3 regions of the Glaciimonas sp. PCH181 genome follow, and region 3 is predicted to be linked to each of the others. Evidence: predicted binding sites of a transcription regulator. Region 3 holds the regulator's gene; each other region holds the start of a gene.
The links. The regulator sigma-54, encoded in region 3, starts transcription at its own class of promoters, with help from an activator protein. The targets are predictions, from matches to a motif close to TGGCANGNAANCTGCTTT.

Region 1 (4,772 bases), on a different contig from region 3:
TTTCTTTCCGCTATGTAGCCATTTCACCATGCCAGATAACAATCTCTGGAGGCATAAAAATGGCGGCTGCGGTACACGTCTTTGAACGTCTTGTTACGGATTAACACGTATCAGTAAGCATTGAACCCATTTTGAATAGCGTTAGCCCCAACAAACAATTCGCTATATGGATTACTCCTAAAGAGGTGTTGAATGCTGGCCAAATTTTGATAATCATAGAATCAGCATTTACCTGTCTGAAAGAGGCTGAAGCAAGAGATAAAGAGCGTGTTGGCGTTGGTATGGAGTGTAAATCCAGACGGCGCGCTCAGGCAAAGAAATGCGGAATTTATCGATAATAGTTGCAAGAAAGGCTGCCGGGCTGTGCATTGGTGGCCATGATTTTAGTAATTTTTATTATTAACGTGTTCAATCTAAGGAGTGGGATCAATGGCAAATTCATGGAGACGTTCAGTGCTGGCGGAACGGCATATTGCACTGGGCTCAAACCTCGAGGACTGGAATGGTATAGGTGCCGCCTGGACCTATAACCAAAGTCTGGCCGACGATCATGAAGCGATCCGTACCAAAGCGGGTCTGATGGACGTCTCCGGACTGAAGAAGGTGCATGTCGTCGGACCGCATGCGGAAAGCGTGATCGATTTCGCTACCACCCGCGATGTCTCAAAACTGTATGCGGGCAAGTCCGTGTATGCGTCAATGCTGAATGATAAAGGCCACTTTATCGATGACTGCGTGATTTTTAGAAATGGGCCTAACGCGTTCATGGTCGTGCATGGCGCAGGCCGTGGCGGCGAAGCACTGGCGAGCGCCGCAGTTGGGCGCAATGCTGCGCTATTGTTCGATGACGATTTGCACGATTTGTCGTTGCAAGGACCAGCGGCAGTGGAATTTCTGGCCGAGCACGTGCAGGGGATTCGGCAGTTGAATTATTTCCATCACATGCATACCAGTTTGTTTGGCCATCCGGTGACGATTTCACGTACCGGTTATACCGGCGAACGTGGCTACGAGATTTTCTGTAAAGCCGCCGATACCCCGCATATCTGGGACAGTATCGTGGAAAAAGGCGCTGCGATGGGTGTGCGTCCTTGCGCATTTACCGCGCTTGATTGGGTGCGGGTCGAAAGTTCGTTGGTCTTCTATCCTTACGATAATTCCGAGATGTATCCGTTCAAAGACGAACCGGCGGGCGATTCATTGTGGGAGTTAGGTCTTGATTTCACGGTCTCGCCAAATAAAACCGAGTTCCGTGGCGCACCTGAACACTTCCGTTTAAAAGGCAAAGAACGGATCAAAATCTTCGGCGTGTTGGTTGATAGCGAGAAAGCGACCGAAGCTGGCGATACGTTGTGGGCAGATGGCAAACAAGTCGGCGTGATTACTTGCGGTATGTATTCGCGGCTGACTAAACGGTCGATGGCGATTGCGCGATTCGACGCACCGTATGCGGTGCACGGCAAAAAGGTCGACGTGCGTGGAAAAGCAGGCACTTTGCAAGCCATTGCGCACACCCAGCCGTTCGACGATCCGGAAAAAACCAAGCGCACAGCAAAAGGCTGATTTCCTGAAATTTCCGCACACCGCTTTAGCCCATGTGCGGTTTTGTTTTAAGCAAAAGTCCCAGGCCAGCATCGCTAAAAAACGCCATGTGGATGACGGTGTTTGTTAGCCGATGTTGGCTTAGTCCATTTGACGGTTTTGTCACTTTTCATCGCATTAGCCATAAAGATTCCCGTTGAGAACGCGCAATGGGGTGCTGCGCAACCTCGGGCGTTTCTGCTTTCGGAGTTTTTTTCAAGGTGTTATCGGGTTAGTTTAGAGGAGACTTAATTGTGTTAAAAAGATCAAAAAATTCAGCCGTTTTTTGCCATGTAGCCGCCACACTTGTTTGTGGTTATCAGATCACCGCATCTGCCCAGACTGTCACCAATACAGCGCCCAGCGCGCCAGCTGCAGCCACGTTAGCGCCAGCGGCTGATGCAGCGGCACCGGCAGCAGCGCCGGTGTCTCCGTGGAGCGCCAATCTCACGCTGACCTCGCAATATGTATCGCGCGGCTTTCGTCAGACCTGGGGAAAACCTGCGATTCAGGGTGGTGTGGATTACACCCATCCTAGCGGTTGGTCGGCGGGCACCTGGATGTCTAGTGTTAGCGATCATTTCATCGAAAACGGCACGGTCGAATGGGATTTATATGGCGGTTATTCCGGCACAGTCGGTGACATTGCTTACAGCGGTTTAATTTATTATTACGTCTATCCTGGCGCAGAAATGTCGTTCGCCAAAACCAAATACAACTATGGCGAAGCGGTCGCCTCGGCCACCTATAAATGGTTGAATGTTAAATATTGGCTGACCTATACACCGACGTATTTTGGCTATAACAGCAACACGCTGGGCGTGGGCAATAACAAGAATAGCCGTGGCTCGGGCTATCTCGATATCAACGGCAATTTTGATCTGAGTAATGGCATTAATCTGCTGGTGCATTACGGTGCTGAACGGGTGCAAAACTTCTCTGCGTATAACTTTCAGGACACGCGGATTGCGTTGTCAAAAGTGCTGGACGGTGGCTGGACGTTGACCGGCGCTTACACCAAAGGCTGGGCTAAAAATGGCATCTATGCGCATTACACGACCGGCGCGTTAAATTCAGCAGGTGTGGCGGATGTGTCTAATCCGTTGGCTAGTACGTTTTTGGTGTCTGTAACCAAGACGTTTTGATGCTGCATGACTGTTCATTTCTCACGTAAAGCAGCTACGTAATTTACCTGACGTCCTTGTTGCTATTATCTGATTGCCGCCTGTAGAAGACCGGTTGGTATGGTCGGTTGTCGCGTGAACGACAACCGAACCAGCGCTTGCCGTCAGATTGCTGTGTATGTCTCAGGCCGACTACGATTACCTAATGTTCAGGTCATTGATTCGGTATCGATACATGCATAGCGTCATTTCTGCCTCATCGAAGGCGCTTACCGTTAGCGCAACTTGAATACTGACTCCTCAGCGGTCTGTCGTTTTTACTTTCCCTCCTGACCCTTTTTTAATAAAAATCCTGCGCACGCTTTATGCCAAATTGCGCATTTGATTCGGGTCCAAAATCATTCGTTCAAATTTTGCCTTGCCCAAGCTGCTGGATATTCATGTTCATTTGATGGCGCTGCCTTCTGGCACGATCGATAGGGTGAGGACAATTTTCTTGTCTTCCTTCTTCAGGTATCTGGGCCGCAGCAAATGATGGCTAAGGCGCGACCGATGGGATGTGATGTTCCCTGCGTTACGTTACATGTAACGTCGCATCGATTGATTTGATCGCCAATTGTGAACCATTGTTAATTCTCATTTTTTTTATAAGTCCTTGATATTAAATGAGGTTTAGATATTTTATGATCCTTTCCAAACGTGATTAATTGTTTTTGTATGAAGGTTTCCAGCTGGCATGTTCTTTGCTGAAAAGCTCCCAATCAGGCTATTACTTGTCTCGTCAAAAAAAGGGAGAGTCACCATGAAATCATCAAAAAAAATAGGTTTAGTTGCGGCATCAATATTACTCACCGGATTGTTAGCAGGTTGTGCTGGTAGCAGTGGCACCTTGAGCAGTGTTGGCGGTGGTGGACCAGGTAGCGGCAATCCCGGCACTGGCGATCCTGGTACTGGTACACCGGGTGGCGGTACAGGCGGCAGCGTACCAACATCTAACTTGGTATCGAATACTGGTTCGGTCGTGACGAGCGTCGGCACTGCGGTGCAGGGGATTGGTACTACGTTGACTAGTCAGTTGCCATTGCCGACAGATGCAAAAACCGGCTTGAACGGTGTTGTGACTAACGCCGGCGGCATTCTGACAACGTTGGGCGCGGGCGTGACGGGCGGCCTGGGTCAGATCGGGACTTCTCAAAATCCGATCGGCACAACGGTCGGCAGCGTTGGCGGTGTCGTCGGCAAAGTTGGTGACACGGTACAAAGCGCAGGCCAATTGGTGACAGGTTTGGGCACTGGTCAACTGGCTGCATTAGCGCCGTTGACAACCCCGCTTGGTGGTGTAGTCAACACGGTTGGCGGTGTGGTGAATCAACTGGGAAGCACGTTGACAACTGGCTTGACGACCGGTCCGGTACAACAGGTAACGCAGACATTAAGTACTGCTATCGTGCCGTTGACTAGTACGGTCAATACGCTGACACAAACGATCGGTAATACAACTGGCTTGAATCAACCGGTAAATGCTTTGCTGGGTGTGGTTGGTGGCACCGTAGTGGCGTTGGGGAATACGTTGACAGGTTCTAACGTGCCGGTGGCAGGTAGTTTGGGTGGCGTCGTATCGACAGTCGGTAATACCGTCGTTGCGCTTGGTAATAACAGTCTGACCAACAGTACACAACCTTTATTGGGTAATCAAACCGGCGGCTTGTTGCAACCGGTGAATAATGTGTTGCTTGGCTTGATCGGTGGCATCGGTGGTGCAGCGGGTGGTGCTGGTACTGGTCCTCTGGCACCAGTAACCGGTTTGCTGGGTGGCTTGACAGGCGGCTTGGGCGGTGCGGCCGGCGGCACAGGAGCGGGTCCTTTGGCACCGGTGACTGGGTTACTTAGTAGTCTGACCGGTGGCTTGGGCGGCGCGGCTAATGGCACAGGCGCTGGTCCTTTGGCACCCGTGACTGGTCTGCTTAGTGGTCTGACGGGTGGCTTGGGCGGCGCGGCTAATGGCGCAGGTGCTGGTCCTCTGGCACCTGTGACCGGTCTGGTTGGTGGCTTGACTAGCGGCCTTGG
Region 2 (4,772 bases), 130 kb from region 3:
AAGACCGGCCTGCGCCAATCCCAACGCCGCAACCTTACCGACCGCGCCGTTGCCGACGATACAAATATCACTACGAGAAACATTTCGCGAAGAAATAGAAAGCGTACTTTGCGCCGCTAAACCAGCGCCGACGCTCTTGGAGGGGGGTCTGAAATCATTCATGAATGCATTATAACGACTACTAATTCAAAAAAAACACATAAGGGGTTTGCTAATTCAAAATGTCTTGCTATAATTCCGCTCCTTGGCCTGGTAGCTCAGTCGGTAGAGCAGAGGATTGAAAATCCTTGTGTCGGTGGTTCGATTCCGCCCCGGGCCACCAAGAAATGGTAGGACTATCAAAGGATTACACGCTTCGGCTTGTAATCCTTTTTTGTTTTCAGCTGCGATTTGCTGTTTATCTCAGCCGATATACAAATTCTTGCGTAGCTATGAGTGATTTTAAATCTTGCTGCGCCGACTTAAGGTGAGAATTCTTAGCCCATCAGTGATCAGCCTTATCCAGTTCAGCAAATACCTCGTCGGCGTCACAAAATGTGCCTTGCGCAATTTCACGATTATTTAACGCCAAAATTTTTAGCAGTGCGCGCGTTTCTTCTTGCCATTTGATATATTTGCACGACGCCAAAGATTTAACTGGCTTGTCCGAACCGGCAATGCGCAGATTTTCCGCATTGCTTGCAATCACCGACCGCTCTCTCGTGAATAAGTCAGCTATTGTTTTTGCGTCAGCCAAAGGCTTTCGCCGTTAAGTCGAACAGAAACGTGTCCACCGTCTGCCGGTTCATAAATGATTCTTTCGCTCATTGCGTTTTGATTTTTTTCAAAATGTTCAATAAATTTAACGTTGAATTTGCTTTCAAGATATGCCGACACCCAGGCACGGTATAGTTCAATATGAAAAATTTTATATGAAGCTATTCAGATGAAACCAAAAACTGCGCATGTTTCACGCTTCTTAGCTTCTTAGTATCCGGTTTGACCGACCGTACGATGAATCGCAGCGAACTAAATCAAGAAACAGCAAAAATCCCTGACTTATAGGCACAATTCTTCTCTAGCGGGACTGCAGACAAGGCTCCCAACCGTCTGCCTAACTCGCCGATTTTTGGGGTGTACTCGACTTGTGATTCTGATGCGAACGGTTTTTACGGAGGAAAAGATAGGGATTTTCTTTAACCTCCCAAAGCCATTATCGCCAATCACTGATTCTTAATCTTGCGCCAAAGCGTCGTCCGACTAATCCCAAGATATTTCGCCGCGGCTTCACGGTTTCCATCGAAACGCGCCAATATTTGCACAATGCTTTCAGCGGTTTGTGGCGCAATGTTTGTTGTCACTGCCGCGATTGCTGGCGCTGGCAATGCGACCTGAACAAATTCCGGCGCAACGCTAATAATGAACGCCGGTGACAAAGCCTGCAGCGGTTCGGCGGCGAGGAACAACGCCAGTCGTTCCATCAAATTACGTACTTCGCGCACATTGCCCGGCCACGCATAAGCGCTGAGCAGCGGTGCGCAGGTAACGATTTCGGCGTGCAGATCGGGATGCGGGCGGGCGCCCAAAGCGGCCAGTGCTTTTTTCAAGCACCATTCGGCCAAGGCGATCAGATCATCAGGACGGTCACGCAACGCTGGCAGCGTCAAACGCAATACCGCTAAGCGATAAAACAAGTCAGCGCGGAAACGGCCTTCGCGTATGCGCTGCTCCAGGTCGCAATGGGTGGCGCTGACGATCCGTACATCGACGGGAATCGGCCGCGTTCCGCCCACTCGGACTACTTCGCGTTCTTCTAAAACACGCAGCAAACGCGTTTGTAGCGTCAACGGCATTTCGCCGATTTCATCCAGAAACAGCGTGCCGCGATGGGCTGCTTCGAACAGTCCGGCATGGCCGCCGCGCCGCGAGCCGGTGAATGCGCCGTCTTCATAGCCGAACAATTCAGACTCCAGCAGCGACTCTGCAATCGCACCGCAATTGACTGCGACAAATGGCCGGTTGCCTAGCATCGTGCGGGGATTTTCACGGTGAATTGCTTGCGCGACCAGTTCCTTGCCGGTCCCGGTTTCGCCCTGAATCAGCACGGTTGCCTGCGATTTGGCGTACAGCACAATCGATTGACGCAGGTTTTCCATCGCCAGAGAATCGCCGCGCAAATCGTTGATGCCATGTTTAGCGCGCAGCGTATCGACCACCGGCGCGGAGATAGTCCGACTGCGACTGCGGCTCGCTTCCAGTTGCGCAAGACGGGCGATTTCCAACGCATCGTCAAAAGCCTGGCGGATTGATGCTGCGGAATAGACGAATACCGCCGCCAGTCCGGCCTCTTCCGCCAGATCGGTAATCAAACCCGCACCCACAATCGCCTTGATGCCACGGGCCTTCAGCTCGTTTATTTGTGCCCGCGCATCCTCCTCGGTGGCGTAATTGCGCTGCTCAATTTTAAAACCAAAGGCCTTCTGGAATTCCCTCAGCGCCGGCATGGTAGATTGATAAGTAATGATCCCGATATCAGGTGTAATCTGGCGTGCGCGAGACAACGCCTGCAATACGTCGAAACCACTGGCGTTGGCAATCACGACCGGCACCGATAAGCGACTTTTAAGATACGCACCGTTCGACCCGGCAGCGATCACCGCATCACAGCGCTCGGTTTCCATCCGTTCACGGATATGGCGCGCCGCTTCATCGAAGCCCAAATGGATAGGCTCGATAATCGCGCGGTCGTCGTATTCCAGCGTAATGTCGCGAAAGAGGTCGGAAAGGCGCGATACCGAGACAGTCCAAATTACCGGCGTATGGTTGGGATCAGTGGCATCACGGCGGGGAGGAGATGGAGGCGACATGTTTCAACTGTTCAAAATGATGTTTCAATATTCCAAAATGTAACATAAGTTGAAACAATTTTTCTTTTCGCCCTGCTTTTCAAGCATGTTAATTTTTTATCGAAAATACCTATAAATATTTGATTTTATTGATTTATTTTTATTTAAGACACGCTATTCACGCTATCAATCAAACTTGGCACGATGATTGCTGAGTATAGAGAAAATGCCAGTGCAGATCTCTGCATGAAACAAATTGCCATCCAACAGGAGAACACATGAGTCAATATTCCGCAGGCGCTGCCTTCCGTAAGGCGATGCAAGAAGAATCCCCGCTGCAAGTGGTCGGCGCGATCAATGCGAACCACGCGCTGCTCGCTAAACGTGCCGGTTTCAAGGCGATTTACCTGTCCGGTGGCGGTGTCGCAGCGGGTTCGCTGGGCTTGCCCGACCTTGGCATTTCCAATCTGGATGACGTGCTGACCGACGTGCGCCGCATCACTGATGTATGCGATCTGCCATTGCTGGTCGATGTAGATACGGGCTTCGGTTCGAGCGCTTTCAACGTGGCGCGTACCGTTAAATCGATGATCAAGTTTGGCGCAGCAGCGATTCATATCGAGGACCAAGTCGGCGCCAAGCGCTGCGGTCATCGTCCGAACAAAGAAATCGTCAGCAAGCAGGAAATGGTCGACCGTATCAAGGCCGCCGTCGATGCTCGCACCGACGATAATTTCGTCATCATGGCGCGTACTGATGCGCTGGCCGTCGAAGGCTTGGAGTCTGCGCTGGAACGTGCGATTGCCTGCGTTGAAGCCGGTGCTGACATGATCTTCCCGGAAGCGATTACAGAGCTGGCGATGTATAAGCAGTTTGCTGCCGCCGTCAAAGTCCCGGTACTTGCCAACATCACCGAATTCGGCTCGACACCGCTGTTTACAATAGATGAGCTGAAATCAGCCGATGTCGGTCTGGTGTTGTATCCGTTGTCCGCTTTCCGCGCAATGAACAAGGCCGCCGAAAACGTGTACACCGCGATTCGCCGCGATGGCACGCAAAAGAACGTGGTCGACACCATGCAAACCCGCATGGAATTGTATGACCGCATCAATTATCACGATTTCGAGCAGCATCTGGATGCGTTGTTTGCCGCACAGAAAAAATAAGCACCGCCGTTGTAGTTGAATACGATTATTTACACCGATTCTTTTCCGTCAGGAGACACCAAAAATGAGCGAAGCACCAACCGTTTTCAAAGCAAAAAAATCCGTCGCACTATCCGGCGTCACCGCAGGTAACACCGCGCTATGTTCCGTCGGTAAAACCGGTAACGATTTGCACTATCGTGGCTATGACATTCTGGATGTCGCCGAAACGTGCGAATTCGAAGAAATCGCCTATCTGCTAGTCCACGGCAAACTGCCGACAGCTGCCGAACTCAAAGGCTACAAAGCCAAACTAAAATCCTTGCGCGGCTTACCTGCCAGCGTCAAAGCTGCGTTAGAAGCTCTGCCTGCCGCATCGCATCCGATGGACGTCATGCGTACCGGCGTATCGGTACTAGGCTGCACGTTGCCAGAAAAAGATGACCACAATGCGCCGGGCGCACGCGACATCGCTGACCGTTTGATGGCATCCCTTGGCTCGATGCTGCTGTACTGGTATCACTTCAGCACCAACGGCAAACGTATCGAAGTTGAAACCGATGACGAGTCTATCGGCGGCCATTTTCTGCATCTGCTGCATGGCGTAAAACCATCCGCAGAATGGGAAAAAGCGATGCATGTTTCGCTGAACTTGTACGCGGAACACGAATTCAACGCCTCCACATTTGCCAGCCGCGTGATCGCTGGCACAGGCTCTGATTTTTACTCTGCCATCACCGGCGCCATCGGCGCATTGCGCGGTCCAAAACACGGCGGCGCGAACGAAGCAGCATTCGAAATC
Region 3 (4,772 bases):
GAGCTGTTTGATTGTTTTGTGGGTGAACCGAATTTGCTGCCGCCGGACTATCAATTAACGCCATCAACCTTGCAACATCCAGACGGCGCACAACTACAAGCGCGACAGGTTGCCGACTATATTGCCGGCATGACCGACCGTTATGCCATCCGCGAACACCGACGTTTATTTCTGGTCGATGAGGGTCATCTGTAATTGTTGCCGTGGCGATAATTCAGACGCGGGTTATTCAACTTTTTTAAGGAGTCATCCATGAAATTTCACTTCCAACCCGTTTGTAGTCTGGGTTTGATCGGCGCTCTCATTTCTTCTACTGCATTTGCATTTTCTTTAGCCGATTTGAGCAATCAGGATGCCAGTTCTGGATTGAAGGCGGCACTGGATAAAGGTGCAACTGTTGCGGTCTCTAAACTCGGTGTTGAAAATGGATTTTTGAATAACGATAAAGTAAAAATTGGATTACCAGGCGTGTTGGAGCAGGCGCGTCCGCTCTTGAGAATGACAGGGAAAGGGCAGCAATTGGATGATTTGGTTTTGTCGATGAATCATGCGGCAGAATCCGCCGTGCCACTGGCTAAACCTTTGCTATTGAATGCAGTGAAATCGATGTCGATCACGGACGCAAAAAATATTTTGAGTGGCGGTGAGACATCGGTGACGGATTTTTTCAAGCAGAAAACGGCGGCACCTCTGGAAGTGAAATTTTTGCCGATAGTGAAAAAAATTACAGACCAGAATGGCGTCTCAGCACAATATAACGCAACGATGGGCATGGTCAGTAAAACAGGATTAGTGCCAGGGCAGGCCGCCACGGTTGAGGGCTACGTCACTCAACGTGCACTGGATGGTTTGTTTTATATGATCGGGGAAGAAGAGAAGGCGATTCGTCGCGATCCGGTTGGCGCGGGAAGTGCCATTATTGGCAAGGTATTTGGTGCACTGAAACAGTAATCCGGCTGCCAGAGAAATGAAAGCCTCATTGATGAGATGAGGCTAAACAATCAGCAAAAAAATCATGCTGAAAATTATCCAAATAATATAGGTAATTAAAGTGATTTTCCAATAACAAAGGGCGCATTAACTGCGCCCTTGCTCGTTTGTCAGTTTAGTATTTTCTCAATGATTCTTGAGACACACTTGCATTGACTTAGACCTCACAACATTACGTAGCCGGGATAGGTGCATCCTCGGGCAAATGTTTAATCGCGGAATGTTGGTGGTTCTGCAGTTTATCCTTATATTTAATTACTTGACGATCAAGCTTGTCGATCAGCAAGTCAATGGCGGCGTAAAGGTCATGCGCAATGCTTTCAGCATGCAGGTCTTTGCCTTTTACGCGCAAATTAATTTCGGCTTTCTGGCGTTTTTCTTTCTCTGTGATTTTGTCGATAGTCAGGATCACACTAATATCTATGACCTGATCGAAATGGCGCTTGATACGCTCCAATTTGCTTAGCACGTGTTCGCGAATGGCGGGAGTTACGTCGAGGTGATGCCCACTAATTGTGAAATTCATACAGCGCTCCTATGAAGTATGTCGTTGGCGGTTCGGACTTGGGATGATCAATTCATTATGAATCGGTCAGTCAGGACACAGCGACGGTTGTGCATACATACAAACAGCTAAAGAGATTTACGCAAATTGACTGGCGGAATTCTTAATGCTTCGCGATATTTTGCGACCGTACGACGTGCAACTACCATACCTTGTTCCGCGAGCATATCGGCAATCTTGCTGTCAGAGAAAGGACTTTTAGAATCTTCCGCTCCTATCAGTTGTTTGATTAACGCCCGTATCGCTGTAGAGGAAGCCTCTCCACCTGCCTCTGTAGCAACATGGCTACCGAAGAAATACTTTAATTCGAACATCCCGTGAGGGGTGAGCATGTATTTCTGAGTGGTCACACGAGAGATAGTACTTTCGTGTAATCCTAGTGTATCAGCTATTTCGCGCAACACAAGCGGCCGCATCGCGACCGCGCCGTGTGAGAAGAAATTCCGTTGACGTTCTACAATTGCTTGCGCCACGCGCAGGATGGTATCGAAGCGTTGACGCATATTTTTGATCAACCACTTCGCCTCTTGCAACTGCGATCCCAGCGATCCTTCGCTTTTACCTTGCTTCAGAATATTGGCATAGAGGGCGTTTACACGCAGTCTTGGCATAACGTCATTATTAAGCATGACTTGCCAACCATTTTTTGTACGTCTGACAATCACGTCCGGCACCACATAATCCGAGGCGCTGCCCGCAAAAGTAGCGCCTGGATGAGGATTGCATTGCTTGATAACTACTTGTGCTTCACGTAAATCTTCGTCGTCGCAATCGAGCGCTTTTTTGATTTTATTAAAATCGCGTTGTGCAAATAAGGCCAGATAATCTTGCACAATAATTAATGCCAGACGACGTGTGACGAAAGCTACTTTCGGAAATGCTTTAATTTGCAGAGATAGACATTCGGCAGCATTGCGAGCACCCACACCAGTCGGGTCAAAGCTCTGCACCATCTTCAGAGCCATTGATAGCTCTTCGACTTCGATGTCTAATTCCTCTGGAAGACGGGCATGAATATCTTCCAGCGGCTCTTCCAGATAACCATTCTCGTCCAGCGCATCGATGATTAATTCGATCAATGCGCGGTCGCGATGCTGATCCACAGTTTCACGCATTTGCTTCAGCAAATGTTCGCGCAAGGTCGTTTCATAAGCTTCCAACTGCGGCCTGGCATCTTCGTCGTCCGGGGCTTTGGAAGTGCGCGCAACGTCGTCGAAACTCCATTCGCTGTCATTGTTAGCGCTGTCCTGGCTATTGTCGCCAGCCTCTTGAGTTTCACCGCCGCCTTCCGGCTCTGTTGGTGAACTGCTGACTTCACTATCGCCGGTTGGTGCATCCATCGTCGAAGCCGTCGAGTTGATTGCGCCGTCCGCTAACAACCTGACAGAGTTATCAAGAGGGTCGTCAAGCCGTTCCAGCAACGGATTGTCCGAGAGGATGTGTTCCAGTTCCTGATGCAGTTCCAGCGTAGACAATTGCAACAATCGTATAGATTGCTGCAACTGTGGTGTCAGCGCCAGATGTTGCGAGGTGCGGAGTTGGAGGGATTGTTTCATGTGTGCTGGGGATTCCTCAGTATTCCTGTATTCAGTTACATGCGGAAATGTTCACCCAGATAAACGCGTCGCACCGATTCGTTGGCGATGATGTCGTCTGGACTGCCGCTGGCCAGCACGCTACCCTGGTTGATGATGTACGCCCGGTCACAAATGCCGAGCGTTTCCCGCACGTTATGGTCGGTAATCAGGACGCCGATCCCACGCTCTTTCAAGAATCGCACGATGCGCTGAATTTCGATTACGGCAATCGGATCTATCCCTGCGAATGGCTCATCGAGCAATACGAAACGGGGATTGGTGGCTAAAGCGCGGGCGATTTCTACGCGACGGCGCTCACCACCAGATAACGACAAAGCCTGGTTTTCGCGCAGTTTATCGATTTGCAATTCTTGCAGCAGTGATTCCAGCTTGTCCGAGATTTGTTGTTTGGTGAGCGGCACGCCGTCTGGACGCTGAAGCTCGAGCACAGCCCGGATATTGTCTTCTACCGTAAGTTTGCGAAATACCGATGCTTCTTGCGGTAAATAGGACAGACCGAGCACGGCACGTTGATGAATAGGCAAGCGCGAGATATCCACGCCATCCAGATCAATTGCGCCGCCATCCGACGGCACCAAGCCCACAATCATATAAAACGAGGTCGTTTTACCGGCACCGTTGGGGCCCAGTAATCCAACCACCTCGCCATTTTTGACATTCAGGGAAACATCGCGGACAACCTGCCGCGCACCATAACTTTTTTGCAAGCCTTTGACAATCAGCGTACTCGAATTAATCGCCGTCATCTTACTTCCCCTTCGGTTGGATGACCGCTTTGATGCGTCCGCTACCGGGCTGACTTGTGCCAGACGCGTTGTTATTCACCGAGTAGAATTCAGCGCGACTATCGTAGGAAATGAACTCGCCGTTCACGACATCGGTAGGTTTTGTGCCTTGCAAGCGCCGCATTTGCGCTTTAGAAAATAATTTTACGATTTCAGTTTTATCGTCGTATTCGATACGCTCTGCTTCGCCGTCAATCCATAAATCCGGACCGCCATCGCGTTTCTGGCGGAACGTTGCCAGTCCGCCCGGTGCTGCATATAACGTTGCGAATTGGTAGCCGGATGGGTCGGTTGTCACGACCACTTTATCGGCCTTCATCACCAGCGTACCGCGCGTCAAAATAACTTTTCCAGTAAATATCTTGACCTGCTTCACGTCATCCAAAGTGAACGTGTTTGCTTCGACATTCGATGGTTTATCTGCATCCGCTTTCTCGGCGCGCGCACCCGACATCAATGTCAGTTGCAATGCCAGTAGCGATAAAAAAAGAATACGTTTCATAAAAATCCTGAATCCTGAAAAAGGAATAACGGGGATAACGGCACAGGGCACGATCCGGGGTGGCTGTGGGATTGATGCCTAAGGTTGGCGCGGTGTTGCGCGATAGGTGCCACGTACATTGCTCAGTAAACGCAATTCCAGCGTTGCGTTGTTAGCATACATGCCGGTGCCGTTCATTTTCGACTGGTCGATTGTAATCTGGACCGGTTTGTCACTAGTAATGATGTCATCGTCAGGCAGCAGTTGCAGATACTCGGACTGCAAATGTAATTTCGACGATTTCGGTGTTGCAAGGCGATCAGCGGTGACATTGCCATACATATTCACCTTGC

Region 1: a site for sigma-54 is predicted at 3,438-3,455, ahead of C7W93_RS08345 (collagen-like triple helix repeat-containing protein). Genes of this name have one in related genera too.
Region 2: a site for sigma-54 is predicted at 3,023-3,040, ahead of prpB (methylisocitrate lyase). Genes of this name have one in related genera too.

The regions. Positions count from the first base shown of each region.
Region 1 is NZ_PYFP01000001.1:1,791,458-1,796,229, reverse strand. Features, by position in the region: gene C7W93_RS08355 (aminomethyltransferase family protein) at 430-1,563, shown strand; gene C7W93_RS08350 (TorF family putative porin) at 1,833-2,726, shown strand; gene C7W93_RS08345 (collagen-like triple helix repeat-containing protein) at 3,508-4,772, shown strand, end outside.
Region 2 is NZ_PYFP01000002.1:703,783-708,554, forward strand. Features, by position in the region: gene C7W93_RS16360 (UbiH/UbiF family hydroxylase) at 1-162, opposite strand, end outside; tRNA gene C7W93_RS16365 (tRNA-Phe) at 247-322, shown strand; gene C7W93_RS16370 (prevent-host-death protein) at 485-736, opposite strand; gene prpR (propionate catabolism operon regulatory protein PrpR) at 1,203-2,846, opposite strand; gene prpB (methylisocitrate lyase) at 3,104-3,991, shown strand; gene prpC (2-methylcitrate synthase) at 4,056-4,772, shown strand, end outside.
Region 3 is NZ_PYFP01000002.1:831,025-835,796, reverse strand. Features, by position in the region: gene C7W93_RS16895 (deoxyguanosinetriphosphate triphosphohydrolase) at 1-195, shown strand, start outside; gene C7W93_RS16890 (DUF4197 domain-containing protein) at 253-951, shown strand; gene hpf (ribosome hibernation-promoting factor, HPF/YfiA family) at 1,163-1,516, opposite strand; gene C7W93_RS16880 (RNA polymerase factor sigma-54) at 1,624-3,111, opposite strand; gene lptB (LPS export ABC transporter ATP-binding protein) at 3,147-3,899, opposite strand; gene lptA (lipopolysaccharide transport periplasmic protein LptA) at 3,901-4,440, opposite strand; gene lptC (LPS export ABC transporter periplasmic protein LptC) at 4,519-4,772, opposite strand, start outside.